Regions from separate parts of the Synechococcus sp. A10-1-5-1 genome, predicted to be linked through region 2. Evidence: predicted binding sites of a transcription regulator. Region 2 holds the regulator's gene; the other holds the start of a gene.
The links. The regulator HrcA, encoded in region 2, represses chaperone genes, less so after heat shock. The targets are predictions, from matches to a motif close to TTAGCACTCNNNNNNNNNGAGTGCTAA.
Positions count from the first base shown of each region.

Region 1: groES (co-chaperone GroES) is a predicted target of HrcA. The motif match lies at 8,752-8,778, and genes of this name have one in related genera.

Region 1 is NZ_CP096032.1:2,048,833-2,063,419, reverse strand. It holds gene MY494_RS11035 (hypothetical protein) at 1-727, shown strand, start outside; gene MY494_RS11030 (ferredoxin-thioredoxin reductase variable chain) at 768-989, shown strand; gene pyrR (bifunctional pyr operon transcriptional regulator/uracil phosphoribosyltransferase PyrR) at 993-1,541, opposite strand; gene gpmI (2,3-bisphosphoglycerate-independent phosphoglycerate mutase) at 1,784-3,355, shown strand; gene secG (preprotein translocase subunit SecG) at 3,376-3,612, shown strand; gene msrB (peptide-methionine (R)-S-oxide reductase MsrB) at 3,617-4,087, shown strand; gene MY494_RS11005 (ammonium transporter) at 4,148-5,473, opposite strand; gene MY494_RS11000 (MscL family protein) at 5,608-5,973, opposite strand; gene MY494_RS10995 (hypothetical protein) at 6,033-6,392, opposite strand; gene groL (chaperonin GroEL) at 6,669-8,303, opposite strand; gene groES (co-chaperone GroES) at 8,351-8,662, opposite strand; gene atpD (F0F1 ATP synthase subunit beta) at 8,934-10,394, shown strand; gene atpC (ATP synthase F1 subunit epsilon) at 10,411-10,821, shown strand; gene MY494_RS10970 (rhomboid family intramembrane serine protease) at 10,896-11,975, shown strand; gene MY494_RS10965 (transglycosylase domain-containing protein) at 11,950-14,256, opposite strand; gene MY494_RS10960 (hypothetical protein) at 14,272-14,547, shown strand; gene MY494_RS10955 (FHA domain-containing protein) at 14,544-14,587, shown strand, end outside.
Region 2 is NZ_CP096032.1:1,814,591-1,829,177, reverse strand. It holds gene MY494_RS09805 (DUF3352 domain-containing protein) at 1-198, opposite strand, end outside; gene MY494_RS09800 (rhodanese-like domain-containing protein) at 279-623, shown strand; gene MY494_RS09795 (ATP-binding cassette domain-containing protein) at 674-2,836, shown strand; gene MY494_RS09790 (heat-inducible transcriptional repressor HrcA) at 2,875-3,873, shown strand; gene trpB (tryptophan synthase subunit beta) at 3,877-5,151, opposite strand; gene MY494_RS09780 (translation initiation factor) at 5,247-5,573, shown strand; gene cysC (adenylyl-sulfate kinase) at 5,627-6,268, shown strand; gene MY494_RS09770 (AI-2E family transporter) at 6,231-7,328, opposite strand; gene purE (5-(carboxyamino)imidazole ribonucleotide mutase) at 7,356-7,877, opposite strand; gene MY494_RS09760 (N-acetylglucosamine-6-phosphate deacetylase) at 7,931-9,061, shown strand; gene bchM (magnesium protoporphyrin IX methyltransferase) at 9,094-9,819, shown strand; gene MY494_RS09750 (RluA family pseudouridine synthase) at 9,790-10,746, opposite strand; gene MY494_RS09745 (response regulator transcription factor) at 10,739-11,470, opposite strand; gene MY494_RS09740 (hypothetical protein) at 11,480-12,028, opposite strand; gene MY494_RS09735 (cysteine desulfurase family protein) at 12,037-13,185, shown strand; gene MY494_RS09730 (hypothetical protein) at 13,260-14,030, shown strand; gene rsmH (16S rRNA (cytosine(1402)-N(4))-methyltransferase RsmH) at 14,031-14,587, opposite strand, start outside.

The sequences.
Region 1 (14,587 bases), 230 kb from region 2:
GGCACGCCTCGAGCAAGCCTCCAAGGCGGGGCGTTTGGATGACTGCCTGCTCTATGGCGAGCAGCTCTTGGCCCTGCGCTGGCTCGGAGGCCAGGCACCGTTGGAACTCAGCCACTGCCGGCGGCTCAAAGCCGAGCAGCTCTGGCAATCACAACGCCAAGCCCAGGCGCTTCAACTGCAGCGCCTACTGGTCAATTCCGGCAACAGCACCCCAGAGGACCAACAGCGCCTACTGGCTTGGCAGAAGCAACTCGAAAACGAAGCCCTTGGCCTCTATCGCCGCGGTCAACTGGATCAGGCCTTAGAGGTCCTGAAGAGCCTGAATGCCGACCAGAACCCCCAAGGCACAGCAGTTGGCGATCAACTGCGGGAGGACTGGAGCCGCAACCGTTTCCAAAAGGACCGAGCCGCCCGGCTCATCCCTCAAGAGCGCTGGTGGGAAGCGCTTGACGCCCTCAATCGCATCGAGCACCCCTGGTGGCGCGAACGCACCCAAGGGCTGCGGAAACAGGTCGAAGCAGGGATCGAGGGGCTCCGCAAGCGTGACCATGGTGACCACGACTCCCATCGCGGCCTGGGCTCCAACGTTCCCGAGGCGCAGCTCAACCGCCTGGTGAGTCAAAAGCTGAAGCAGGGACTGGATGACTGGCAAGCCTTCAGCCAGGCCTGCTCGGAATTAGGGGGAGAGGTCGTTGAAGACGGTCCCGAAACGGCCTGCAGGCGTTAATCACGCGTGACAGGATGGCCCCACTTCAGCGGCCCTCTTCATGCAGGCAGGAGATCAAGTCACGGTCAGCCAGAGCGTTGTGGTCTTCCACCACCCTCAGCACCGCGGCCAGGCCTTCGATCTCAAGGGCCAGCAGGGCGAAGTCTTCCAGGTGCTGAACGATTACAAGGGCCGCACCATCAGCCCGACCATGCCCGTGATCGTGGCCTTCGGGAAGTTCCGCGCCCACTTCCGCGCCGACGAACTCGAGGCGGTGGCCTGAGGGTCAGTCCTCGGGCTCCCCTTTCAACAGGAACACCCCTTCCTCCCCATCGATGCCCTTGAGGCAAAGAGCAATGAGCTCCTGCCGATTCGTGGGAACCACCCGACCGCAGAAGTCGGGCTGAATCGGTAACTCCCTGTGACCGCGATCCACCATCGCCAGCAGTGAGACGCGGCGGGGACGCCCCCAGGCCTGCAGCGCCTCCAGGGCGGCCCGCACGGTGCGCCCCGTGAAGACCACGTCGTCGACCAGCAGCACCTCTTTGCCATCGAGGCTGGAGGGCAAAGAGGTGGGTGCCACCAGGCGGGTGCCCACCCGATCCAGGTCATCCCGGTGAAAGGTGGGATCGACACTGCCGCAGTCCACAGGATGGCCCGCGAGCTGCTCGAGCAATTGGGCCAGGACCTCAGCCAAGGCCACCCCCCGGGTGGGAATCCCCAACAGCACCAGATCGCGGCTGTCATCGACGCTCTCCAATACCTGGGAGGCCAGACGATTCAGGGTCCTTCCCAACTCAACCGCGGACAAGATTTCAACGCGATCGACTGCCATGGGATTGAGAGGGGCGAGCGACGGTATGGACAACCCCTGGTGTAGCCAAAAGCTGACGCAACCATGCTGGGGACTGGCTCAGCGCAAGGCAAGAGGTAGGTTGGATCTATCTGGTCGTGCAGGGAAAGGCGGGGTTTTATCGGGTGACAGTCATACCGTCCACCGAATCGGGCTCGCACAAAGCGGCGTCACCAGGCGCCGGTCCTTCAGGTTCCTCCCAGAAGGGTGCGATTGCCCCGGTTGTGCTGTGCATCCTGGACGGATGGGGCTACCGCCACGACGACATCCATAACGCTATCCGGGCTGCGCAAACGCCGGTCATGGATGCCCTCTGGCATGCCTATCCCCACACCCTGATCGAAGCCAGCGGCGCCGAAGTCGGCCTGCCGGACGAGCAGATGGGGAATTCGGAAGTCGGACACCTGACCATTGGGGCCGGACGGATTATTCGCCAGGAGTTGGTCCGCATTAGCCAGGCCGTTCGCGACGGCAGCATCGCTGAGAATGCTGAACTCAATGCCCTGGCCTATCAGCTACGGAGCAGCGGCAAGACACTGCACCTGATCGGACTGTGTTCCGACGGCGGGGTCCACAGCCACATCGATCACCTGGGCGGCCTGCTGCAATGGGCCAAAGCCCGCGGCCTCAAGGAGGTCTGCATTCACGCCATCACCGATGGCCGCGACACGCCTCCCCAGAGCGCTGAGCCGTTCCTCAACACGATCGAAGCCCAGATCGAAAAAGCGGGTATTGGCCGGATCAGCACCCTCTGCGGGCGTTATTGGGCCATGGACCGTGACAGCCGTTGGGAGCGAACTGAAAAGGCCTACCGCCTGCTCACCGAAGACACTGAGATCACCGAGCAATCGCCCCAGGAGGTGCTCCGCGCGTCCTACGGCGATGAGATCTACGACGAATTCCTCGAACCCACCCGCCTAGCCCAGGGAGCGATCCAGTCCGGGGACGGCCTGGTGGTGTTCAATTTTCGCCCCGACCGGGTCCGCCAGTTGGTCAAAGCCCTGGTGCTCGATGACTTCGATGGGTTTGAGCGGACCTTCATTCCCGACCTCAACGTCGTCACCTTCACCCAGTACGAAGCGGGACTACCGGTGAGCGTGGCCTTCCCACCCGAGTCCCTTGATGGACTGCTGGGTCAGGTGGTCTCGGAGGCCGGCCTGCGTCAGTTCCGGACCGCCGAAACCGAGAAATATCCCCACGTCACCTATTTCATGAACGGTGGCATCGAGCAGCCCTACCCCGGAGAAGACCGCCACCTGGTCCCCTCGCCGCGGGTCGCCACCTACGACCAGGCCCCGGCGATGTCAGCGGAACAGCTGACCGACAACTGCATCTCCGCCATCAACAAGGGGATCTATTCCCTGGTGGTGATCAACTATGCCAACCCCGACATGGTCGGCCACACCGGCGCGATGGAGGCCACCGTGGAAGCCATCGGTGCCGTCGACCAGAGCGTCGGCCGCCTGCTGGAGGCCACCAACCGCATGGGCGGCACCCTGATCGTCACCGCGGACCACGGCAATGCCGAGCTGATGGAAGGCCCCGATGGCCTGCCCTGGACCGCCCACACCACCAACCCCGTGCCGGTGATCTTGGTGGAGGGTGAAAAGCGCAAGATCCCTGGCCATGGCACCGCCGTGGAACTGCGCAGTGGCGGTGGACTGGCCGATGTGGCCCCGACCCTGTTGGAGATCCTGGGGTTGGAGCAGCCAAGCCGGATGACTGGCACCTCCTTGATCACACCCCTGGGTAGCCCATCTCAGCCCAGCCGCATCCCTCAGACCCTCGGCGTCTAGTCACTGCCTAGGCTGCATCGATGATTCAAACCTCCCTCACCTGGATCTGGCTCAGCAGTGGTGCACTGCTGGTCATCACCGTGCTCCTTCACAGCCCCAAGGGTGATGGCATGGGGGGACTGGCCTCGAGCGGCAGTTCCATGTTCAGCAGCGCGCGCAGCGCTGAGGCAACCCTGAATCGCATCACCTGGACCCTGCTGGCGATCTTCATGGGACTGGCCACGGCCCTCAGTGCCGGCTGGTTCAAAGGCCTCTAAATCCATGACACGACGGGGACTGCTCGCCTCCTTGGCCCTTCTGGTGGGCGGCAAACCAGCGGAAGCGGCCGCCAAAGCCGGTGATCCGCAGTGGCAACTCAGCGACGCCCAGTGGAAACAACGCCTGTCGCCAGCGGCCTATCAGGTCTTGCGACAAGAGGGCACCGAGCGCCCTTTCTCCAGCCCCCTGAACGATGAAAAACGCGCCGGCGTGTTCCACTGCGCCGGCTGCGATCTTCCGCTGTTCAGCTCCAAGGCGAAATACGACAGCGGCACCGGCTGGCCCAGCTTCTGGGAGCCGCTGGCCAATGCCATCGGCACCAGCGTCGATTTCAAGTTGATCGTGCCCCGCACGGAATACCACTGCCAGCGCTGCGGCGGCCATCAAGGCCACGTCTTCAATGACGGCCCTCGCCCCACCGGCAAGCGCTACTGCAACAACGGCGTGGCACTGAGCTTTAAGGCCAACGCCTAAACCCAGACAGCAAGAAGCCCGGGCTGCACTGCACCCCGGGCTTGCTTGTTGGTTCTTCGTTCAGAACAGCTGAGGGGAACCAACCCGCTCGGCGTAGGCCTCTTCGCCGTGTTCAGCGACGTCAACGCCGAGGTTCTCGGCGGTTTCGCTCACCCGGAATTGAACACCGAGGCCACGCAGAACTCCAGCAATGAGCAGGGTGCCGATGGCCGCCAGGCCATAGGCCACCAGCACCGCCTGGAGCTGGCCAAGCACCAGGGCTCCACGGCCCTGTTCGGCCAAGACCTGCCCGGCAGGATGGGAAGAGATCAGCTCCGCGTTGGCGAAGACACCCGTGAGCAGAGCACCGGCGGTGCCGCCCACGCCGTGGACCGCGTAGGTGTCGAGAGAATCGTCAAAGCGCAGCTTCACCTTGAGCTGCACCGAGGCCGCGCAGAGGACCGCGGTGATCGCACCGATCGCCATGGCCGAGCCAATGGTCACAAAACCAGCGGCGGGGGTCACACCCACCAGACCAGCCACAGCACCGGTGGCCAGTCCCACGGCGGTGGGCTTGCCATCGCGCCAGGTTTCCACCAGGGACCAGGCCACCAAACCAGCAGCGGCGGCCACATGGGTCGTGGTGAATGGAATCTCCGCACCGCCGACAGCCAGCTGGCTGCCGCCGTTGAAGCCGAACCAACCAAACCAGAGAAGTCCGGTGCCCAGCAGGATCTGGGTCACGTCATGGGGAGGGCGAATCGCTTTGGGCCACTGGCGGCGAGCACCGATCAACCCCGCCAGCACCAAAGCCGAGACACCGGAGCTGATGTGCACGACCGTGCCACCCGCGAAGTCCAGGTCTTTGCCCAGGAAGCCGCCGCCCCAGACCATGTGGGCCAGAGGGGAATACACCAGCAGCAGCCAGATCGGCGTGAAGAGACACCAGAAGCGGAAGCTGATGCGCTCCACCAGGGCGCCGGAGATCAGGGCCGGCGTGATGATCGCGAACATCCCCTGGAACAGGGCAAAGGTCAGACCGGGAACAGCCAAACCGTCCCAGACCTCAGGAAGACGCTCCAGAAGAGCAAAGGTGAAGGGGTTACCCACCACTGCCTGGGCCACCCCACCATCGGCGAAAGCCAGGCTGAAGCCAAAGCTGGCCCAGACCAAGGTGGCGATGCCCATCATCACGAAGCTCATCGCCATCGTGTTGAGGACATTGCGCCCCTTGACAAAGCCGCCATAAAAGAAGGCCAGGCCAGGGGTCATCAACAGGACCATCGCCGCTGAGATCAGCAGCAGGGTGTTATCGGAACTAGAGAGCGCCGCCTCCGCAGCCTGAGCCGGAAGAAAGGCACCCGCCAGCAACTGAAGCGCAGGGACAGTGAGGGCAGCGATCAGCAATCTGCGCTGTCGCGAAAGAAACGGCACGCGAACTCATTCGGTGATGACCGATACCGTTTCAGACAGGCCGGGACACAAACTATTCACCATGAACATTGTCAGAGGATCCCAAAGCGGCCGCCGCCGCCCTCTGCTCAGACCTCCTTCCCATCGCCTTGCTGAGCGCGCAGGCGATCCACTCCTGCCGTAGCGACGCGCTGGGAGCGGTTGATCGCTTTGACAATGAAGAACAGGACCCATCCCACAATCAGGGAATTGAGCAGAACATTCAGCGCCTGACCAATCAGGAGCTGTCCCCCCGCATAGGGGATGACCCATTTCTCCCAGCCGCCATTGCGAATCAATGGATTCACCAAGGGCATCAAGAGATCTTTCGTGAGCGCATCGACGATCTGCTGAAACTGCGTGCCCACAACCACCGCGATGGCCAGATTCAGGGCATTGCCCTTCTGAAAGAAGAACTCCGTGAATTCACGCAACCAGCGACGAAAAGCGAGCATGAAGGACCAGGGAACTCAGACTTTCATTCGAACACGAGGCACAACGAGTCCTTAACCGTTCAGCCCTTGGAACCAGGTTCTTGAAGACCGGAGCGCAGAAACGCAACGCTCTTTTGAACACGCTCAATCTCATAGTCGGTTTTCACCTTCTGCTTCTCCAGGACCTCCACACGCTTCAAGAGATCTTCCAGAAGCTTGTTCTGGAGTGATTCCACTTGGACCAGCCGCTTCTTCTTGTCGGGATCCGCCAGCCCAGCAGAGGCCGCTCCATCCAGCACGGCACCTTCGGTCTCCAGATACACCTGAGCAAGACGCTCGAGAACCTTCGTGTACTGCTTGCCCTGACGCCGGCAGAGATCCCTAAAGCGATCCAAGACGTCAGGCCTGAAGTTCGCAGCGAAGGCACCAGGACGCGACACAACCAAGATTCATATAGCAAGAACAATACGCCTCTCCTCTTGGATCTATTTCCCGGTTCAGCGGCGGAGTGTTCCACCTTCGACGCGTCGCCCCCCCCGCAAACAGAAAACAGCCCTCCTGCATAGATCTGCATTGCAGTATCTATACAGAAGAGCTGGGTTGCCTCGGATCAGCACCGCTCGACCGGCACAAAAAAGGGGCACGGATGTGCCCCACATGCGTTGCGATAACTGAAGAGTTGGAGGGGAGAAGGTCAGTCTCTCCCCGACAGGCGATCAGTAGTCGAAGTCGCCGCCGCCCATGCCGCCGCCGGCAGGAGCTGCTTCCTTCTTCTCGGGCATGTCAGCCACGATGCACTCGGTGGTCAGAACCATGCCTGCGATCGAGGCAGCGTTCTGAAGACCGGAGCGGGTCACCTTGGCGGGATCGACAATGCCGGCAGCCAGCATGTCCACGTACTCGCCGGTGGCGGCGTTGTAGCCCTCATTGAAGGGCTTGTTCTTGACGTGCTCGGCCACCACGGAGCCGTTCACACCAGCGTTCTCAGCGATGCGCTTGAGGGGAGCCGTGAGAGCGGAAGCCACGATGGTGGCGCCGATCAGCTCTTCGCCGGAGAGGTTGGAGGCAGCCCACTGATCGAGGGCAGGAGCCAGGTGGGCCAGGGTGGTGCCACCGCCAGGAACGATGCCCTCTTCAACGGCCGCCTTGGTGGCGTTGATGGCGTCTTCCAGGCGCAGCTTCTTGTCCTTCATCTCGGTCTCGGTGGCGGCACCCACCTTGACCACGGCCACACCGCCGCTGAGCTTGGCCAGACGCTCCTGCAGCTTCTCCTTGTCGTAGGTGGAGTCCGTTTCGTCCATCTGCTTGCGGATCTGCTCGCAGCGGGCCTTCACGGCCACCTCGTTGCCTTCGGCGACGATGGTGGTGGTGTCCTTGTTGATGGTGATGCGGCGGGCGGTGCCCAGCATCTCCAGCTTGGTGTTCTCCAGCTTGAGGCCGGCGTCCTCGGTGATCAGCTGACCGTTGGTCAGGACAGCGATGTCCTCGAGCATGGCCTTACGGCGATCGCCGAAGCCAGGGGCCTTCACAGCGGCCACGTTCAGGACGCCACGCAGACGGTTCACCACGAGGGTGGCCAGGGCTTCCTTCTCGATGTCCTCAGCAATGATCAGCAGAGGCTTGCCGGTGCGGGCGATCTGCTCGAGCACGGGCACCAGATCCTGGACCAGACCGATCTTCTTGTCGGTCAGCAGGATGTAGGGCTCTTCCAGAACCGCTTCCATCCGCTCGGTGTCGGTGGCGAAGTAAGGGGAGATGTAGCCCTTGTCAAAGCGCATGCCCTCGGTGACCTCCAGCTCGGTGGTCATCGACTTGCCTTCCTCGAGGGAGATCACACCCTCTTTGCCAACCTTGTCCATGGCATCGGCGATCATCCGGCCGACTTCCTCGTCGTTGCCAGCGGAGATGGTGCCGACCTGGGCGATGGCGTTGGAGTCGCTGATGGGCTTGGCGTTCTCCTTGATCTTCTCGACCAGGAATTCAGCGGCCTTGTCGATGCCCTTCTTCAGGGTGATGGCGTTGGCGCCAGCAGCGACGTTGCGCAGACCGGACTTGACCATGGCGTGGGCCAGGACGGTCGCGGTGGTGGTGCCGTCACCGGCGGCATCGTTGGTCTTGGAGGCGGCCTGACGAATCAGGGCAACACCGGTGTTCTCGATGTGGTCCTCGAGCTCGATCTCTTTGGCGATGGTGACACCGTCATTGATGATCTGAGGAGCGCCGAACTTCTTCTCGAGGACGACGTTGCGGCCCTTGGGGCCCAGGGTCACGGCAACGGACTCAGCCAGGATGTCGATGCCTTTTTCCAGAGCGCGGCGAGCCTGCTCGTTGTAAATAATGCGCTTAGCCATGGGAGGCGGTTCTCGCGGAAAGTGGGGTTAGGGAAAAGTGTTCGGACTCAGCTGACGACAGCCAGGATGTCCTTCTCAGACAGGAGCACGTACTCGTCGCTGCCGAGCTTGATGTCGGTGCCGGCGTACTTGCTGTAGAGGACCTTGTCGCCAATGCTCACTTCAGGAGCCTGACGGGAACCATCGTCGTTGCGCTTGCCGGGGCCCACCTGCACCACTTCGCCCACCTGGGGCTTTTCTTTGGCGGAGTCAGGCAGAAGGATGCCGCCGGCGGTCTTCTCTTCGGACTCGGAGACCTTGATAAAGATGCGGTCGCCGAGGGGCTTGACGGTGGAAACGCTGAGGGAAACAGCAGCCATGGATGGAATTCGAGTTGGGTGGCGAAACCATTGGCATGGCGCCAGAGACGCTGCCAGGGTCGCGGCGTGTTCACGCCTGGGAACGCGAGTTAGCACTCACATCCCTTGAGTGCCAAGTTATGGGCTCGCTTCACGAGTTCACAACCATCTCGTGGGGCGGGTGACCGAACAGCGCGACGGGGGGGGTGACGGGGCCCGGGGTCGCGGTGGTATGTTTGCGCCGCTTCAGGCGGGAATGATCCCGCTGCGCGTCCTGCGACTTCTCCTTTAAATGGCTGCTGCTACTGCCACCGGCACCAAAGGCATCGTCCGGCAGGTGATCGGACCGGTGATCGACGTTGAATTTCCGGCCGGCAAGCTGCCAAAGATCTACAACGCTCTCCGCATTGAGGGCAAAAATTCTGCTGGTCAAGACGTTGCTCTGACCGCAGAGGTTCAACAGCTGCTCGGCGACCACCGCGTGCGTGCCGTGGCCATGAGCGGCACCGACGGTCTGGTGCGTGGCATGGACGCCATCGACACCGGCGCCTCCATCTCCGTGCCTGTGGGTGAAGCCACCCTGGGCCGCATCTTCAACGTGCTCGGCGAGCCCGTTGACGAACAGGGTCCGGTGAACACCACCGCCACCGCCCCCATCCACCGCGAAGCTCCCAAGCTGACCGACCTCGAAACCAAGCCCCAGGTGTTCGAGACCGGCATCAAGGTGATCGACCTGCTGGCTCCCTATCGCCAGGGCGGCAAGATCGGCCTGTTCGGTGGTGCCGGCGTGGGCAAAACCGTGCTGATCCAGGAGCTGATCAACAACATCGCCAAAGAGCACGGCGGTGTCTCGGTGTTCGCTGGCGTGGGCGAGCGCACCCGTGAAGGCAACGACCTCTACGAGGAATTCAAGGAATCGGGCGTGATCAACCCCGATGACCTGTCCAAGTCGAAGGTGGCCCTTTGCTACGGCCAGATGAACGAGCCCCCCGGCGCCCGCATGCGCGTGGGTCTCTCGGCTCTGACCATGGCTGAGCACTTCCGCGATGTGAACAAGCAGGACGTGCTGCTGTTCGTCGACAACATTTTCCGCTTCGTGCAGGCCGGTTCTGAGGTCTCAGCTCTGCTGGGCCGCATGCCTTCGGCTGTGGGCTACCAGCCCACCCTCGGTACCGACGTGGGTGCTCTCCAGGAGCGCATCACCTCGACCCTGGAAGGCTCGATCACCTCGATTCAGGCTGTGTACGTCCCTGCGGACGACCTGACCGACCCCGCACCGGCAACCACCTTCGCCCACCTGGACGCCACCACCGTGCTCAGCCGCGGTCTGGCCTCCAAGGGCATTTACCCCGCTGTGGATCCCCTTGATTCCACCAGCACCATGCTCCAGCCCGCCGTTGTGGGCGATGAGCACTACCGCACCGCCCGCGCTGTGCAGTCCACCCTGCAGCGCTACAAGGAGCTCCAGGACATCATCGCGATTCTCGGTCTGGACGAACTGTCCGAAGACGACCGTCGCACCGTGGACCGCGCCCGCAAGATCGAGAAGTTCCTCTCCCAGCCCTTCTTCGTGGCTGAGATCTTCACCGGCATGCCCGGCAAGTACGTGAAGCTTGAGGACACCATCAAGGGCTTCAACATGGTGCTCTCTGGTGAACTGGACCACCTCCCCGAGGCTGCCTTCTATCTGGTGGGCAACATCGACGAAGTGAAGGCAAAGGCTGCCAAGATCCAAGCCGACGCCAAAGGTTGATCCGGAGCGTTAGCTGATGTCTCTCACCCTCCGCGTTCTGGCCCCAGACCAGAGCGTCTTCGACGGCCCCGCCGACGAAGTCATCCTTCCTTCCACCACAGGCCAACTGGGCATTCTTCCCGGTCACGTCTCCCTGCTCACCGCCCTCGACTACGGGGTGCTTCGGGTTCGCGAGAACAACGACTGGAAAGCCATTGCTCTCCAAGGTGGTTTTGCTGAGATCGAAGCGGATGAAGTCACCGTTCTGGTGAACACCGCTGAACTCGGCAGCTCCATCAATGCTGATGAAGCCAACAAAGAACTGGAAGCGGCCACCGCCGCCGCGACCAAGTTCGAAGGTCAAGCCGCAAGCACTGAAAAGCTGAAGGCCCAACAGGCCCTCTCCCGAGCCCGCGCTCGGGTTCAAGCTGCAACGATCAACAACTGAGCTCAGACGCGTGTTCAGTGCTCAAGCGCCCCCTCGGGGGCGCTTTTTTATGCTCAGCCCACAGATCCCAAGCCATGGGCCTCGGCACAACTCTCGGCAGGCAGCTGCGCCAATGGCTGATCCAGAACCCTGAGGCGTTGAAGAGCGGGCGGGCAATCGCCAACCGCCTCATCGATGCCCTGGGTGCTGAGGACGGCCTTAAGGGGCCGATCCGGGACCTCGCCAACCAACCCCTGCTGCTGCAACTGCTCCATGGGGAAGGCGCCAGCCAAGCCAGTGCCCGAGCAAGCTTGGTAGCACACATTCGGCAGACCTACTCACCGGAAGTCCAGGCCGAGCTGGAGGATCTGCTCAACGCGGCCTGTGGCCAAGCTCCACCGCCAAGCGCACCCTCCTCACCACCGTCAGCGCCGAAACCTCAAGCGGTTGAGGGCAAGCTCAGGCCCACCCTGCGCCGGCTCGAACCCCTCGCTCCAGGGCTGGTCCTCTCAGCCTGCGGCGCGCTGGTGCTGAGCTGGTTTGGGCAAGAACTGGACCGGCTGATCTTCGATGGCTGGGGCTGGAGCGGGGGCATGGTCCTGGTACTCGGCCTTGCCAGCCTGAGCATCGGGCCCTGGCGCCAACCCTTGAGACATCGCTGGAGTCTCAGCAGCGAGCAAGCCACGAGGCCAAGGGAGGTCTGGCGCTGGATCAGTGCTCCTTGGGTGCATGGCAACGGCGTGGAGGCCGCGGTGAATCTGACCGTGCTGCTGATCGTTCTGGGGAACTCGCCCCTGCCCTTAGGTCAGGTGATCCTGCGCTACAGCCTCACGGCCCTGGCCTGCCTGACCCTGGCCGCGATCTGCGCCGAACGCTGGACCATCCAACGCACCTGGAGCGGATCTTCAGGTGCGGTCTGTGCCCTGATTGGTCTGGCGGCCGGCTCCAGCCTGCTGCACTGGAAGCTGTTGGTCTTTCGCCCCCTGGGCTTGAGTATTCCGGCCTGGGTGCTACTGCTGCTCGTGGGTGCCCTGCAACTGGGATGGCAACTGCCCCGCCAACAATCCGGTGAAGACAGCACGGCCCTTCAACGGTTATTGGCCTCCAGCTGCAGCTGGGGACTGATCCTGGGCCTGCTCTGGGCCCTGATCAGCCGGCTGCAGGAATGGCTCTAGCGGCACCTTGCATGTAGCGACCCCAGAGGTCCGCCACCAAACCACCGCTCGCTCCGGAGGCGGGACGGTTGTCGTCGTTCCCCATCCAGATCGCCGTCAGCAACTTCAGCGAGGGGGAGTAGCCAATGAACAGGGCATCCACGCCGTTGTTGGTGGTGCCGGTCTTGCCACGGGCGTCCGGGATCACACCGGCCGCACGGCCGGTGCCCCCCTGGACGACCCCAGCCAGCAGTTGGTCCATCGCCGCGGCCACCTCCGGCCGGAGCAGCTGGCGGGATCGCTCCCCAATCGGGGTCGTCACACCCCGGGCCGGGCAACGATCCAGGCTCTTGATCGAACGGCAAATCCCGAGGTCGTAGATGCGGCTAACCCCGTGCACCGGCACCGAGCGGCCGCCGTTGGCCACCACGGCGTAGGCCCGGGCCATCTCATAGAGGTAGGTCTCGCGGCCGCCCAGCATGGTGTTGTAGTCGGCGTCCAGCGGCGTCGTAATGCCCAGCCGGCGCGCCAGTTTGAGCACCTGGGAGAACCCTGCCCGCTCCGCCAGGCGCAAGGCCACCACGTTCTCCGAGCCGGCCAGCCCCGCCGCCACGCTCATGGCCCCCGTCCGTTGGCGGCAGCCCCCGACATAGTCCAGGGGGGCACAGGAGATGGACGCCGACGGGGAGACGCCCGCCGCGAGGGCGGCCAGGAAGGGAAAGAGCTTGAAGGTCGAACCGGGCTGGCGCAGGGCCTGCACCCGGTCAAAACTCGAGCGGCTGTAGTCCCCGCCGCCGACGTAGGCCAGGATGTCGCCCGTCTCGGTGTTCAGGCTGATCAGGGCTCCCTGGGTCAAGCCCGCCGAAGCTGCCGGTCCTTCCAGGAAACGCCTGAGCTGCTCCTGCGCCAACTGCTGGAGTTTGGGGTTGATCGTGCTCTCCACGGCGTAATTCCCTGCCGCATCCGAACCCCTGAGATTCAGGCCAAAGCGGGTGCCCTCGAGCTCCCCGATCACGTAGTCACTGAAGAAGGGATAGCTGCTAAAGCTCGACTCTCGGCAAGCCGAAGGGTCGATGTTCAGGGGCCGCCGCTGGGCATCGACCAGGCCCTGATCGCTCAGCCACCCCTGCTCATGCATCAGCTTCAGCACCAGGTTGCGGCGCTCGAGGCCCGCCCCGGGATCCTTGAGATTGCAGGGGCTGTAGCCGTTGGGGCTGGGGAGCAGTCCGACCAAAAAGGCCGACTGTCCGACGTCCAGATCGCTGGCGGACTGGCGGAAATAGAGCTGAGCGGCCTGCTCAAACCCCTCGGTCCCCAGGCCCAGATAGGCGCGATCGAGATAGAGCTTGAGGATCTGGTTTTTGCTGAAGCCCACCTCCAGCTGCAAGGCCACCGACAACTCCCGAAGCTTGCGGGTGAGGCTCAGATCCCGCCCCACCTCTGGGTAGACCATGCGGGCCACCTGTTGGGTCAGGCCGCTTCCGCCTCCGCTCCCCAGGACCGCCGAGCGCAGGGTGCCGAACAAATCAATGCCGCTGTTCCAGCCAAACCGCGCCTCCTCTGAAGCCAGCAGGGCCTGGCGCAGATGCAAGGGGTAGGACTGCAAGGACGGCAGCGCCGTGGAGGAGCCTTCCTTCGCGTCCACCTGCTGGCCATTGGCCGCAAAGATCTTGACCGGGCCTTCAATGCTCCGGATCCTCGAGCCACCGCCGATGCTGGCCGCCAGGAGCATGCCGCTCACCAAGAGGGCAGAACCCGCCAGGGCACTGATGCCCAGCAGGCGAACCGCCTGTTCCAGAGGGCTGCGGGGGTGGACGTAGCGCAGCTCAGGCGCCTGGCCCTTCAGCGGTGAGCCCAGTTGCACGACATCCCCGTCGCGCAGCTGAATCCAGCGGATGCGCCGGTCCCGGTGGAAGAGCCCATTCGAGGAACCAAAGTCCTCCAAGGCAAAGTCCCGATCGCTGGGACGCTCCTTCTCGAGGATCGCGTGAACCCGGCTCAGGGCCGGGTCGGACAGGGGCAGCTCGCAGGAGGGATCACGGCCGAGGCGATAGCGCTGAGTCTCGAGGTCGAGCTCCTGGAGCTTCTGCTCCCTCACCCAGAGCTCGAGGCGCGGCTGGTGCTGCAGCAGCGCCGGCAGGGTGCGGCGCACCGCATCGGGACGCTCGCGCCAAGGTCCGCGGAAGGCTGCCCGGGCGAATGCTGCCCACGCCTCACGAACGGCCGGCGAGGCAAGGCGATCCAAGCGAGGGGAGGTGCTCAGGCGGGTGATGCAGTCCGGCCATAGGCTAAGACCAGCCAACGTCAGCCCCCTTCGGTGCAGCGTCAACGGGACCCCTGGGAGCCCTTTCGCCTCTGGTTGGCGATCACGATCGGCCTCTATGCGCTGCGGGCCTTCTTTGCCTTCACCTGGGTTGGCGCGATCCCCGGCTGGATCCTGCTGTTGATGGTGCTCGTGGCCCTGGCCCTGGCCAGCAAAGCGGTCCTCTTCCCCGGGCGCGTCCTTCCCTATCGCGAGGGGGATGGCGGCCTCTGGAACGACCTCCGCGATGACTGGAGAATCTGGTGGGCCCGCCGGCGAGGGGAGCGATGAGCGCCCCCAAAGCCCGGCTGGTGCTCGCGAGCGATCCCAG
Region 2 (14,587 bases):
CTGATCCGGACCCACCAACCAATGCAGGCTCAAGGGCGCCGTACGGGGGACAAAGCGCGCCGCCAGCGGCAAGGACAAGGCCTGCTGTTGTAACGCGAGCGGACTGCGCTGCAGCAGCAACCACCAACCCGCAAAGCCAAAGCTCAGCATCGCCAACGCCACCGCCAGCAGTGCCGCCAAGAAGGGGCGGGCCTTCATGCGTTGCTTACAGGATTGGCCTCATCTTTATGCATCGAGGCGATCTTTGGCACCCCCGTCACCGCCGGTAGGGTGCCTGGATGGCTGGACCCACAAGCGTTAGCGCCACAGAACTCAAGCGTCGTCTGGACGCCGGAGAAACGCTGCAACTGGTGGATGTGCGGGAAGCCATGGAGCTGGATCTCGCGCGGCTCCAGCAACCCGTGATCCATCTCCCCTTGAGCCAATCGGAGGCCTGGATCGATCAGATCTCGAGCTTGATCAACCGGGATTCACCGGTGGTCGTGCTCTGCCATGCCGGGATTCGCAGCTGGCAATTTGCCTGCTGGCTGATGGAGGCCCAGGGCTACGAGCAGGTCTTGAACCTGCAGGGCGGCATCGATGCCTGGAGCGTCTCGGCCGACCCCAGCGTGCCCCGCTACTAAGCGGTCAAAACCGCAGCTGCTTGCTATCGGTTGGCTGGTTGAGCCGGCCGATGTTTCCGCTGCTGCTGCCCCTCAGACTGTGGCGCCACTTCGGCAACCAACGGCTGAAGGCGGTCCTGGCCATCCTCACGGTCCTGCCAGACCCGCTGCTGATGGTGGGCATCCCAGTGCTGCTGCAGCTGGTCATCGACCAGGTGATTGATCAAGCCAGCAGTGGCCCACCGGTGGCGGTGCTCCTGCTGCTGCCCTGCGCTTGGCTCCTGGTGGCGGTGGCCTGCAACGGTCTGTCCATCAAGTTGTTTGCCGCCCTGGGAAGCCAACTGGGAACGGGCTTTCGCCAGCGGCTCTTCGGGCATCTGCTGGAGCAAGCCAACCCCAGCGACGGCAGCGCTGAAGGGAGCGAACAGGGCTTACTAGCCCTTCAGATCCCAACGTTGGAGAACGCCGTCGTCACGCAGCTGCCCCTCTTCACCTGGACGGTCGCTCAGCTGTTCATCGGCGTCCTGCTGCTGTTCACCAGCGATTGGCGTCTCGCCCTGGTGGCGGTGGTCCTCACCCCGTTGCTGTTGGTGAGCCAGGTGGCCTTCACCCCAGCTCTGGCCAGGCGGGAAGAGGCCCGGGTCGAGCAAGCGGGCCTACTGCTCAGCTACGCCAGCGAGCGCCTACGCAGCCGAGAGCTAGTGGATCTCTTTGGGCTTCGCAGCACCACCCGCTCGGAATTCAATCGGCGCAACCGGAATCTGATGCGCTGGGCCCAGCGGGTCGGCGCGATGTCAGGCCTCCAACAGGCCGCCCTGACCGCCTCCGCCATGCTCACGTTGGTGAGCGTGTTTGCCCTGGGCACCTGGTTGGTGCTGGAACAGCAGCTCACGGTTGGGCAACTGGTCTCCGCCCTGGGGATCGCCACGGCGATGGTCAGTGGCATGTGGCAATTGGGCGCCTCCCTGCTGCCGTTGCAGGCCGCCACGACGGCCTTGAATCTGCTCGAGGAGCAGCTGCCCAAAGCGAAGCGGTCGCAGGCGGTGACCCGGGGGATGGAGCCGAGCCCGCCTGCCCTGCGGGAGCAACTGGCGATTGAGCACGTGCAGTTCCGCTACCCAGGCGGTGGAGGGCTCAACCAGCTCAACCTGACCATTCCCGCCAACAGCTCCCTCGCCCTGGTCGGCCCCAGCGGAGGGGGGAAAAGCACCGTGCTGCGGCTACTGCTGCGGCAGATCGAGCCGCAGCAGGGTTGCCTGCTGGTCGATGGGGTTCCTCTTGGCAACACCGACCGGGGCCAGTGGCTCGAGGAAGTGGCCTTGGTGCCCCAGGAGACGGTCCTTTTCGATCTCTCCATCGCCGACAACATCCGCCTGGGCCGCCTTGATGCCTCCGATCAGGAGGTTCAAGAGGCGGCCATGGCCGCCGAACTGGGGGACCTGATCCATACCCTGCCGGACGGATTGCAGACCCCGGTCGGGCCCGGCGGCGGTCGCCTCTCTGGCGGCCAAAAGCAACGGATCGCCATCGCCCGGGCGATCGTCCGCAACCCACGGCTACTGCTGCTGGATGAGGCCACCAGCGCCCTCGACCCCAACACTGAAGAAGCAATCAACACGACCCTGCGGAAGCTAAGCGACGGCCGCACGGTGGTCTCCGTCCTGCACCGACTGCGGGCCGCTGCGGCGATGGATCAGATCGCAGTCATCGATCGCGGCCAGGTGGTGGAGCTGGGTCACCACAACGATCTGCTGGCCGCCGGAGGGCTCTATGCCTCCTTCTGGCACCGCCAGATGAGCGGCTTCAACCTGGAGCTAGGGCAACGGGTCCGGATCACACCCGAGCGCCTGGCCACCATCCCCTTGTTCCACGGGGTCGACCCCAAGTTGCTGGTCTGGCTGGCCTCGGAATTCGTCAGCGATCGGATCCGCCACGGCGAGGAGGTGTTCCGCGAAGGAGACGCCCCCGATGCCTTCTATGTGGTGGTGGCTGGCACCTTGGAGGTGCTTCAAAACGACCTCTGGGGAGGGATTCCGATCAAACAGGGGCTGGTGGAAGAAGGGGATTTCTTCGGCGACGCGGGCCTAATCGACGACCAACCCAGGGCCGTCACGGTCCGCGCCCGCGGGGATGGCCTACTGCTGCGGCTCGACCGGGATCGTTTCCTGGATCTGCTCGATCAGGACCCGGACTACCGCCGCTTTTTCCTGCATTCAGCCCGCGCCAGCGTTTAGGCCCCGTAGCATCGGCTCTGAGGCCCGATTGCACCGTTTTGCAGCCCCTGCCCCGCCGGCAAAAGGAGGTGCTTCAAGCGACGGTGCAGCACTACGTCGACACCACGGAGCCCGTGGGTAGCCAAACCCTGGTGCGTCGCTTTGGCCTGAAGGCCAGCCCCGCCACGGTGCGCTCAGCCATGGGCGCGCTGGAGCAGCGCGGACTGCTCACCCAACCCCACACCTCCGCCGGCCGCGTCCCCAGCCAACTGGGGTATCGCCACTACGTGGACTGCCTGTTGCCCGCGCCGGGGGCCGCCGCCGGTCAACTCAACCGTGAACTCACGGGCCTCAGTCTTCAGTGGGCGGCCTTCGATGACCTGCTGCTGCAGCTCGCCCGCCGCCTGGCCGACCTCACCGGCTTGATGAGCCTGATTACCCGGCCCCAGGAGCTGGGCGGAAGTCTGGAGACCGTGCGCCTGGTCCCCAGCAACGATCGGCTGCTGGTGCTGTTGGTGGAAAAGGGAGCAGCCGCCAGCTGCCTCAACCTGCGAATGCCCAAAGAACTGGGCACCCAGGTCCCAGCCCTGGAGCGCTGGGCCAGCGATCAACTCCAAGGGGGATCAGGCCGCCTGAATTGGAAGGCGCTCCCTAGCCAACTGGGCAGCAGCGGAGAACTACTGCGGCAAGGTCTGAGCAGCCACAGCCTGGCCAGAGGGGGTAGCAACGAAGGGGCGGTCAGCCTCGGGGTGGCGGGGCTGCTCGGGCAGCCGGAATTCCAAAGCAGCTCCAGCCTGAAACCCCTCCTGCAGCTGGTGGAGCTGGAGCCCCAACAAGTCCTACAAAGCGAAGCCGCCCATGACAAAGGCGGTGTCTGGATTGGCTCGGAACATCCCCATCCCGCCCTGCAGCACTGCGCCGTGGTGCAAGCCAGCTACGGCAACCGCAGCGGCGCCTCCGGCCACGTTGCCCTGATCGGTCCGATGCGGATGGCCTACTCCACCGCTCGATCAGCGGTGGAGGGCGTAGCGGGTTACCTCGATCGACTGCTCAGCTGAGCCCTAGCCGCCGAGGGCACTTCCCAGGCGATCCGCGACCGTGTTGACATCCTTGTCGCCGCGGCCGGAGAGGTTGAGGACGACCTCGGTGCCTGGAGCCAAAGTGGGGCAGAGCTTATCGAGCCAAGCGAAGGCGTGGGCAGTCTCTAAGGCCGGAATGATCCCCTCGAGCTGGCACAGCAGCTGGAGGGCATCAAGGGCTTCAGCGTCCGTCACCGCGCCGTACTCAGCCCGGCCGATGGTCTTGAGGTAGCTGTGCTCGGGTCCCACCCCGGGGTAATCCAGACCGGCGCTGATGGAGTGCGCCTCCTGCACCTGCCCCTCGTTGTCTTGCAGCAGCAGGCTCATGGCCCCATGCAGCACGCCAACACGGCCTTCGGTGATGGTGGCGGCATGGCGTCCAGTCGGGACGCCATCACCGGCGGCTTCCACGCCGATCAGGCGGACGTTGGTGTCGGGAACGAAGGAATGGAACAGGCCCATGGCGTTGGAGCCACCGCCGACACAGGCCACCAGGACATCGGGGTTGCGGCCAAAGGCCTCGTGACACTGGCGCTTGGTTTCCTCTCCGATCACGGCATGGAAATCACGCACCAGCATCGGGAACGGATGGGGGCCAGCAACCGAGCCCAGGATGTAGTGAGTCGTCTCCACATTGGTGACCCAATCTCGGATCGCCTCACTGGTGGCGTCCTTCAGGGTGGCGGTGCCAGCGGTCACGGGCTGAACCGTGGCCCCAAGCAAGCGCATACGGAAGACATTCAGGGCCTGCCGGCGCATGTCCTCGGCGCCCATGTAGACGACGCACTCGAGGCCAAAGCGGGCGCAGACGGTGGCGGTGGCCACGCCGTGCTGACCCGCACCGGTTTCAGCAATGATCCGCTTTTTGCCCATCCGCAGCGCCAACAGCGCCTGCCCCAAGGCGTTGTTGATCTTGTGGGCACCGGTGTGGTTGAGGTCTTCGCGCTTCAACCAAATGCGAGGGCCCCCGTCGGCGCGGCGGTAGTGCTCGCTCAGCCGCTCCGCTTCATAGAGGGGGTTGGGGCGGCCGACGTAGTTGCGCAGAAGATGGTTGAGCCGCTCGGTAAAGGCGGGATCCTTCCAGGCTTCGGCGGCGGCCCGCTCCAGTTCCGCCAGGGCGGGAATCAGGGTCTCGGGAACGTACTGACCACCGAACTGGCCATAGCGACCCAAGCTGTTGGGCCTGGACTCCAGTGCCAGTTCTGCCGGGTCGGGGGCGCCCTGGGCCGACGTCATCGAAGGAGCGGTGCTGGTCACCAGGAGCGCGCGGATTCGGCTCAGGTTAGGAACTGGCGGTGGTGACAGGACTGGCCTGCGTTGCGCTGAACTGGAACCGACGCAGATCCAAAGCGATGCCGAAGGGTGGCTGGCAAGAATTCACGCGGCCTGAAAGCCTGCAACGGGCCAGTAGTGCCCCAGCGGAATCCAGCCCCAAGGCCCAGCAACGGGTGCGGGTGCAACGCACCAAGGCCGGCAAGGGCGGAAAGATGGTGACCGCCATCACCGGGGTTGAGGCAGCCGAGAGCGATCTCAAAGCCCTGCTGAAACAGCTCAAGGCGGCCGCAGGCACCGGCGGGACCGTCAAGGACGGGGTAATCGAACTGCAGGGCGATCAAGTCGCCGCGGCCCTGGCTGCCCTGGAGAAGGCGGGCTACCGGCCCAAACAAGCCGGCGGCTAGGAGCTGGAACCGCTGGCGGGGAGAATGGCCCGACGTCGCTCCCCAGGCCCGCCATGACCGCATCTCCCACCTACGGAGAGCTCACCAACAAGGGCGCCTCCACCAACATCGCCTGGCACCACGCCTCGGTCGATCGGGCCGCCCGGGCTGAGCAGCGGGGTCATCGCAGCGCCATCCTCTGGTTCACCGGCCTCAGTGGCTCCGGCAAAAGCACCCTCGCCAATGCGGTGAACCAGGCGCTGTTTGAACGCGGCCTGGCCTGCTACGTACTGGACGGTGACAACATCCGCCACGGGCTTTGCAAGGACCTGGGCTTCTCCGATGCGGATCGCGAGGAGAACATCCGCCGCATCGGTGAAGTGAGCAAGCTGTTTCTCGATGCCGGCGTGGTCGTGTTGACCGCCTTTGTCTCCCCCTTCAAGGCCGACCGTGACCGGGCTCGGGCCCTGGTGGAGAACGGCGATTTTGTGGAGATCCACTGCGCCGCTGACCTGAGCGTCTGCGAAGAGCGGGATACCAAAGGGCTCTACGCCAAGGCCCGTGCTGGCGAGATCAAGGAATTCACCGGGATCTCAAGCCCCTACGAAGCCCCCGAGAAGCCTGAACTGCGGGTGGACACCGGCAGCCAAAGCCTGGAGGCCTGCGTGGAGTTGGTGATCAACCACCTGCGCGAAGCGGGCGTGATTCCTCAGTGATCCCATCGGGGGCGGGCTGCTGCCCCCAGGCATCCAGAAAGGTTTTCAAACAGCTGGCCACCGGGACTGCCAGCAGCAACCCCAATAGATCGCCAAAGCCCATCAAGCTGCCCACACGGGCCCCGATCGGCAGTGAAACCAGCAGCCAGGCGGGCTGGAGGCCAACGATGCTGCCCATCAAACGCGGCTGGATCACCTGATCCACCACCTGACCGACGCTGATGGCCGCCGCCAAGACCTCCAGGCCGGTGCGTGGATCATCCAAGGCCAGCAGCACGCTGACCAAGACAATCGTCACTGCACTGGCGTAGGGCACGAGGGTGGTGAACCCAATCGCCACGGCGAAGAGCACCCCATAGGGAATCCCCAGCAGGGTGAAGACCACGATCTGCAAGGCGCTGAGGATCAACGCCAACAACACCTGCCCGGCGAAGTAACCCCGGAAGGTGCGATTCAAGGTGCCGGTGACCAACTCCCGGGTGCCCTCGGGCAGCCAGCGGGCCAATCCCGCCACGATCGGATCCCCGCCCAGCAAGAGGAACAGGGCCAACACAGCCACGATCACGACGTTGACCGTGAGCCCCACGGTGGCGCCCAAGATCCCCAGGGCCCGTTGGCTGAGTTGGCTCGCCAGCTGACTGGCCCGGGCAAAGAGGGTGCTGCTCAGATCCGTGAATTCCGTGGGCAGTGCCCGATCGGCGGCCCAGACCTCCAGGCGATCCAGCAGGCCCTCAGCCTCCACCAACCAAGACGGCAAAGCATTGATCAGCTCTCCGAGTTGCTCAATCAGCCGCGGGACCAGCCAGAGGGCGGCCAAGACCAGCAGGGTCAAGGACAGACCCACCACCAACAGGACCGCCAAACCCCGCGGCAGCCCGCGACGGGCCAACCACCGGGTGGGGAGGTCCAGCAAAAAGGCGATGAGCGCAGCCCCGACGAACAGGGCCGGGAAGGGAGCCAGCGGCAAGAGCAACTGCCGCAGAACCCAGAGGTTCAACGCCAAAAGAGGCAGCGCCAGGCTCAGGCGCAACCAGGGCGGAAGAACCAGACGCTCAAGCATGGGTCACCCCAACATCGCCCCAACCGATCACATCTGTGTCAAGTAAGCGGCACTGCCCAGCTCCAGCAAGCGGGCATCCTTCGCCGCCACCTGATCATGGAGGGACTGGCGATACTCCGCCAAGCGGGCCGACAGGGCCCCATCGGCCGTGGCCAAGATCTGAGCCGCCAGCAGGCCCGCATTGGCCCCATTGCCAATCGCCACGGTGGCGACCGGAATGCCTGCAGGCATCTGCACGATCGAGTGGAGGGAATCCACTCCGGAGAGGGCCCTGGTCTGGACCGGGACGCCGATGACCGGCAACACCGTCAGGGAGGCGACCATGCCGGGTAAGTGGGCGGCCCCGCCAGCCCCAGCAATGATCACTTTGAAGCCGCGACCAGCGGCAGCTTGGGCGAAGTCCACCATCTCCAAGGGTGTCCGGTGGGCCGAAAGCACCCGGACCTCGGTCGCCACCCCAAGGCGGTTCAGCATCTCGACGGCGGGCTGCATGGTGGGCAGGTCGGAGTCACTCCCCATCACCACAGCCACCAGCGCAGCGTCAGACATCGGCACGTTTCGGCTTTCGCAGCGAGGATGACATGGTTCCGTTCTCGCATCGAATGCGCTGGCTGAGCCACGTTCGCCTACCTGGAGAGCCAGGGCTCTGGCGCATCGGGCTGGCCCACGAGCGAATCGCCACCACCCAGCCCATGCCCCAGGGCAGTGCCGCCGCGGGTGAGAACTGGCATGGCGACTGGCTCAGCCCCGCCGGCATCGACTGGCAAATCAACGGTGGCTTGGGACTCGCCTTTCCCGAGCTACAGCCGAGCGATCTCCCCCAACTGCTGGAGCTACTGGAGCTGCTCTGGCGTGATGGGGTCGAGGCGATCAGCCCCACCCTGGTCACCTGCGCCCTCTCGCCGCTACGCCAAGCCCTAGAGGTGCTGCGCCAAGCGCGCCTCCAACACCGGAGCGGCCGCTGCCGCCTGTTGGGTGCACACCTCGAGGGCCCCTTTCTCGCCCATGGCAAACGCGGTGCTCACCCGGCCGAACACCTGGCCTCGCCGAGCCTGGAGGCTTTGAATCAGCGTATCGGCGGCTTTGAAGCGGAGATCGCGCTGGTGACCCTGGCGCCGGAATTGCCGGGGGCCGAAGCGGTGATCGGCGCCCTGCGCGATCGAGGAATCCTGGTCAGCCTGGGGCACAGCGAGGCCACGGCGGAGCAGGCCAGTCGCGCCTTCGAGCGGGGGGTGGGGATGCTGACCCACAGCTTCAACGCAATGGCAGGACTGCATCACCGCAGTCCTGGACCCATTGGCGCGGCGGTACGGCGGGGCGACATCGCCCTCGGCTTAATCGCCGATGGCGTCCATGTGGATCCGACCATGGCGGTGCTGCTGCAGCGGCTCGCACCCGAGCAGGTGGTGCTGGTCAGCGATGCCCTAGCCCCCTATGGCCTGGCCGACGGGCTGCACCGCTGGGATGACCGCACGCTGATCGTCGAGCAGGGGAGTTGCCGGCTCGAGGACGGCACCTTGGCTGGGGTCACCCTGCCGCTGCTCGAGGGGGTCAAACGGCTGGCCCGTTGGAGCGGTGAGCCGGATCGGGCCATCGCCGCGGCCACCGTCCTGCCCCGGCGCCTCTTGGGTGGGGCGACCCGGGTGCAACAGCAACTCCAAGGGCTGCCCATCGGCGAAACCCTGCGTTGGAGTGGGCCCAGTGCCGACCTGCGCTGGATCCGGGCCGCCTGAATAGGATCCGCCCCATCTCCCCCCTCCGCCGAATGCCCGCCGATCAGCTCCTCAACGACAAGGCCGCGGAAAAGCAGGCCGAGAAGCAAGAGGTGAAGGGCTACTTCGAAACCACCGGTTTCGATCGCTGGAACCGCATCTACAGCGAGTCCAGTGACGTCAACAAGGTGCAGCGGAACATCCGCATCGGCCACCAGAAGACCGTCGACAACGTGCTGGCTTGGCTCCAGGAGCAGGGGAACCTGGGCGGCCGCAGCTTCTGTGATGCCGGCTGTGGCGTCGGCAGCCTCACGTTGCCCCTGGCCCAACTGGGGGCCGGCTCCATTGCCGCCTCAGACCTCTCGGAGGCCATGGTCAATGAAGCGGAGCGCCGGGCCAATGAAGCTGGGATCGCCCCTGGCCGCGTCAGCTACCTGGCCTCTGACCTGGAGAGCCTGAGCGGTCGCTACGAGACCGTGGTCTGCCTGGATGTCTTCATCCACTACCCCCAGGAACCAGCCGAGGAGATGGTTCGCCACCTCGCCTCCATGGCCGAGAAGCACCTGATCGTCAGCTTCGCTCCCTACACCCCGGTCCTGGCCGTGCTCAAAAAGATCGGCCAGCTCTTCCCCGGTCCAAGCAAGACCACCCGCGCCTACACCCTTCGCGAGAAGGGCATCGTCCAGGCCGCTGAAAAGGCAGGCTTCGTGCTCAAGCGCCGCAGCCTGAACAAGGCCCCCTTCTACTTCTCACGGCTGCTGGCCTTCGAGAAGGCCTGAGGGCAGGGGCGCCTCGAGGGAAAGCCCCTCCGGCTCCAGACTGAGTCGGTGGGCATGGAGCTGGTAGCCGCCAGCTCCGGGAAGCACCTCAGCGCGCGCCTCTCCCCCCGGCAGATAGAGGGGATCCCCCAGCAGAGGAGATCCGATGGCGGCCGTGTGAATCCTGATCTGGTGGGGCCGTCCCGTGGCGATCTCCACCTCCACCAAGCAGCGACCCGGCTGGCGCTCGAGCAAGGTCAAGGCGCTGCGGGAGGCCAGGGCGCACGCATCACCGGCCAAGGCCGCGCACCACAACTGCCCCAGCAGGGGGTGGGGCCGCAAACCAATCGGGGTCTCGATCGGGCGGGTCTCCCCCAGCCCCCAATCGGCCGGCAACGGTTCGGTCAACGCCCGGTAGACCTTCAGGCAGCCCCGACGGACAGTGACATCTGCGGTGCTCTCCCGCAGGCGCGCGCTCAGGTTGGCGCGGGTTGAGCGCTGCCGCGCGCAGACCAACACCCCGGAGGTGAATCGCCCCAGGCGATGCACGGGCCGGGCCTTCGGGGCCCAGGACCGCAGCTGCGTCAGCAGCGTGTGCTCCAAGAAGCCCCCGGCGGGCAACACCGGCAGACCGCTGGGTTTGTTCAGCACCAGCAGATCGCCGTCATCAAAGACGACCGCGTGCTGGCTCAGCACCGGCACGGCGGCCTCCTCCCAGGGGGGCCGATGCCAGAGCAGTTGATCCCCGGCGGCCAACGCCACATCGGCCCGGAGCTGTTGGCCGTTGCACCAGATCTCACCGGCGGCCAGACGCTCCCTCCAGACCGATGGATCGGAATGGACATAGCGCTCGGCGTAGTAGCCAACCGTGCTGGCAGCGGCCGCCTGGACCCGGTCCCGGTAGCGGTGACCGCTGTTCAGGGCCGCCGGCAGCCAGTCCTTACTCAACCAGGCCGTTTTCCAAGGCGTAGCGCACCAATTCCGTGCGACTCGCGGTGCCGGTCTTGGTGAACAGCCGGCTGACGTACTTCTCGACGTTGCGGATCGAGGTCTCCAGGCGCCGAGCGATCTCTTTGTTCATCATTCCCTCCGCCACCAGTTGCAGCACCGAGGCTTCCCGGGGGGTGAACTCGTGCTTCACCGCCGCGGTCGGCTGCTTACTGCCACCGGTGGCCAGTAGGGAGCGGATCTCGGTGATCTGCTTCGCCATCTGGCCGATGTCGGCATCGGCAAAGCGGGCGGCTTCGGTCAGCAGCCGTTCCTGGCGCTTGACCACGTTGTGCACCCGCGCCACCAGTTCATCGGGGTCGAAGGGCTTGGGGATGTAGTCGTCGCAGCCGGCCTGAAAGCCCTCGATGCGATCGGCCGTCATCCCCTTGGCCGTCAAAAAAATCACGGGCGTGCCGCCCAGGCGCTCGTCCTCGCGGAGTTTCCGCAGCAGGCCATAGCCATCCAGGCGGGGCATCATCACGTCACTGATCACCACATCCGGCAACAACTCCTGGGCCTTGGCCCAGCCGTCCTCACCATCGACGGCCGTTGTCACCGCAAACCCCTCGTCTTCGAGGTAGGCCTGTACAGCGGTGCGCAACCCCGGTTCGTCATCCACCAGCAGCAAGCGCGCTGGAGCCGCTGGCGTGACGTCGGGCTGGGTGTCGGATTCGAGGCTCATCGGCGCAATCTATCGAGGGTTTCCAGGCAGCACCTGCTGCTGCTCAATCAGCTGGCCGGAGTAACCCAACTGCCTGGCCAAGGCCTGGAGGGTGGCGGGGTCTTTGCCGGCCTGGTCCGGGAAACAGGCGGCCCACCAGATCTTGTGATCCATGCGGTTGGCTTCAGTGACCTGCCCCCCGGGGTTGAGCTCCTTGATCAAGAGCGCATTGCCGCGCTTGGTCAGGCGCATCGGCGCACTGGCACTGCAGCGCAGGTTGTCGACAGCCAGCTCAACCCCCGTCGGCGATTCCACCCAGACAACGATCGACCGGGCCGTGGCGTCGCCTGGATCAGGCTTAACCCCATGTACCCCGATCAGGTGCATGCCCTCGATCGTTCCCCATTCCCGCAACACCACCAGATCAGCGGGCCGCTGCTCAGAAGGCTTGAAAAAAACGCCATCGCGGACCTCCTGAGCCCGGGCGCCAAGCCCGAGGGCGGCGGAACCCAGCAGCAACGACAGGAGTGCAATACGACGGCCCATGGCGCCCGAGAACGGCAGCATGGTTGCCAGCATGGGTGTCCATGGGCTCCGGCGTCACCTACCTCGACTATCAATCCACCACCCCCTGCGATCCGGCGGTGGTGGAGGCGATGGCGCGCTGGTGGACCGAGGACTTCGCCAACCCCGCCAGTCGCCTGCATCGGCCTGGGCTCACCGCTGCCGCCGTGGTCCAGCAGTCCAGGGCCGCGATCGCCGGCAGCCTGGGCTTCGCCCCCGAGGAGCTGATCTTCTGCAGCGGAGCCAGCGAAGCCAACAACCTGGCGATCAAAGGTGTGGCGGAGGCGGAATTACAGCGCGGCGGAACCCGCCGGCGCCTGGTCTGCCTGGCAACCGAGCACCGGGCTGTCCTCGATCCCCTGCGCTACCTCGCGGGGCACGGCTTTGAGCTGATCTGCCTACCGCCCCAGGTCGATGGTCTGATCGACTTGCAACGGCTCGAGCAGGCCCTCAACCCGCAGACGCTTCTGGTGAGCGTCATGGCCGCCAACAATGAGATCGGCGTGCTTCAGCCGCTCGCGGCCATCGCTGAGCTCTGCCGCAGGCGCCAGGTCCTCTTCCACTGCGATGGGGCCCAAGCGGTCGGACACATCCCCCTGCAGGCACGCGAGCTCGGCATCGACCTGCTCAGCCTCAGCGGTCACAAGCTGTATGGCCCGAAAGGAATCGGGGCCCTGGCCATCGCCCCAGGAATTGAGCTGGCCCCCCAGCAACACGGGGGCAGCCAAGAGCGGGGGCTGCGGGCGGGCACCCTGCCGGTGCCCTTGATCGTCGGCCTGGCCAGAGCAGTGGAGCTGGCCGAGGCGGATCGAGAAAAGCGGGGCCAGCGGCTCGCTCAGCTCCGCGATGCCCTCTGGGAGCGTTGCCAAGCCCTGGGGGGAATCCAGCGCAACGGTGCCGCAGCCCCCTGCCTGCCCCACAACCTCAACATCAGCATCGAGGGAGTCGAGGGGAACGCCCTGCATCAAGGCCTACGCCGCAGCCTTGCGGTCAGCAGCGGCTCCGCCTGCGCCGCGGGCGAACCCTCCCACGTGCTCCAAGCCCTGGGCCGCAGTCGCCTGGAGGCGGCGGCCTCGGTGCGCTTCAGCCTGGGGCGCCCAAGCACCAGCACCGAGGTGGAGCGCGCCGGAGACGTCCTGGAGGAAACGCTCAAGACCCTGCGGCGGGCCTAGCACTTCGAAAGTTCAACATTTCTGGGCAGACGCTGTCGTGGTCGCTACTTTCCGGCCAAACACCTGCTTTTTCGATGGGATTGCCCACCCCAGGCACCAACAAGCTCTCCATCCTGCGAGCGATCGAGGATGGCTGGCAGGCCTTCTGCCGCGCCCCCTGGCCCTTTGTGCTCTTCCAGGTGCTGGTGCTGGTGATCATGGCCCCCTTCATCGGCCTGATCACCAGCGGCCTGCTTCACCTGGCCCTTGGTGCACCGGCCCTGGTGCACCCCGTCGCCACCAAGATCGGCCTGGTGGTGGGAATCATCGGCTACATCATCGTTGCCCTCTGGGCCGCCGTTGGTCTGACCCGCGGCGCCTGGACCAGCCTCGAAGGCCAGAAGCCCAGCTTCAGCAGCTTCACCCGCTGGGATAGCGATGCCAGCGGCCGCCTCTTCGGCTCCAGCCTGCTGCTGGTGATCGTGCTGGCCGTCGTGGGCGCCGTGGCCTGGGGCATCGGCTTTGGTCTCGGCAAAGTCAACACCGTCCTGTTCTGGATCCCGGTGATCGCCTTCGCCATCTTCAAGATCTGGCTGGTGGTCACCCAGCAGTTCCTGGTGCCGATGTCGCTCTATGGCGCCAAGCGTCCTGTGGAAACACTCCAGGCCGGCATCGATGGGGTGAACCCCAGCTGGTGGACCGTGCTCTGGTTCGTGATCGTCGAAAGCGTCGTCGCCGGCGTCGCCTACCTGTTCAACGCCGGTGGCCTGCTGGTGCTGGCTCCTGTGCTGATCTGCGTCAGCACCGCGGCCTATCGCCAGCTGTTCGGCAGCCAGGACCACACCGGGATCATGAGCAACAACTGATCAACTCAGATCGCGCCGCCTAGCGACGCGCCATTTGGCGGAACGGCTGCGAGGGTTGGAGCTCTGCTCCTCCTCTCCAGCCGTTTCTGGTTTTCGGGTCACCCGTTGCAGCCGCTCATCGCTGCTGAAGGCGGTCTTGACGCGGCGATCCTCGAGGGAGTGAAAGCTGATCACCCCCATCAGCCCGCCGGGGCTTAACCAATCGGGGGCCTGCTGCAACAGGCGATCCAGGACCCCCAGTTCATCGTTCACAGCAATCCGCAGGGCCTGAAAGGTGCGCGTCGCCGGGTGGATCCGTCCCCGGCGCGCCTTGGGGGCATAGCAACCCGCCACCAAGTAGGCCAGGGCATCGGTCCCAGCAAAGGGACCCTGTTCGCTCAGGTGCTCCTTGATCTTGCGGGCAATGCGCCGGGAGAGCCGCTCCTCGCCATAGGCGTAGATCAGGTCCGCCAGCTCCGTCTCATCCAGTCGCTCGATCAGCTCCGCCGCGGTCTCCCCGGCCTGGGGATTCATCCGCATGTCCAGGGGACCGTCCTGGCGAAAACTGAAGCCCCGCT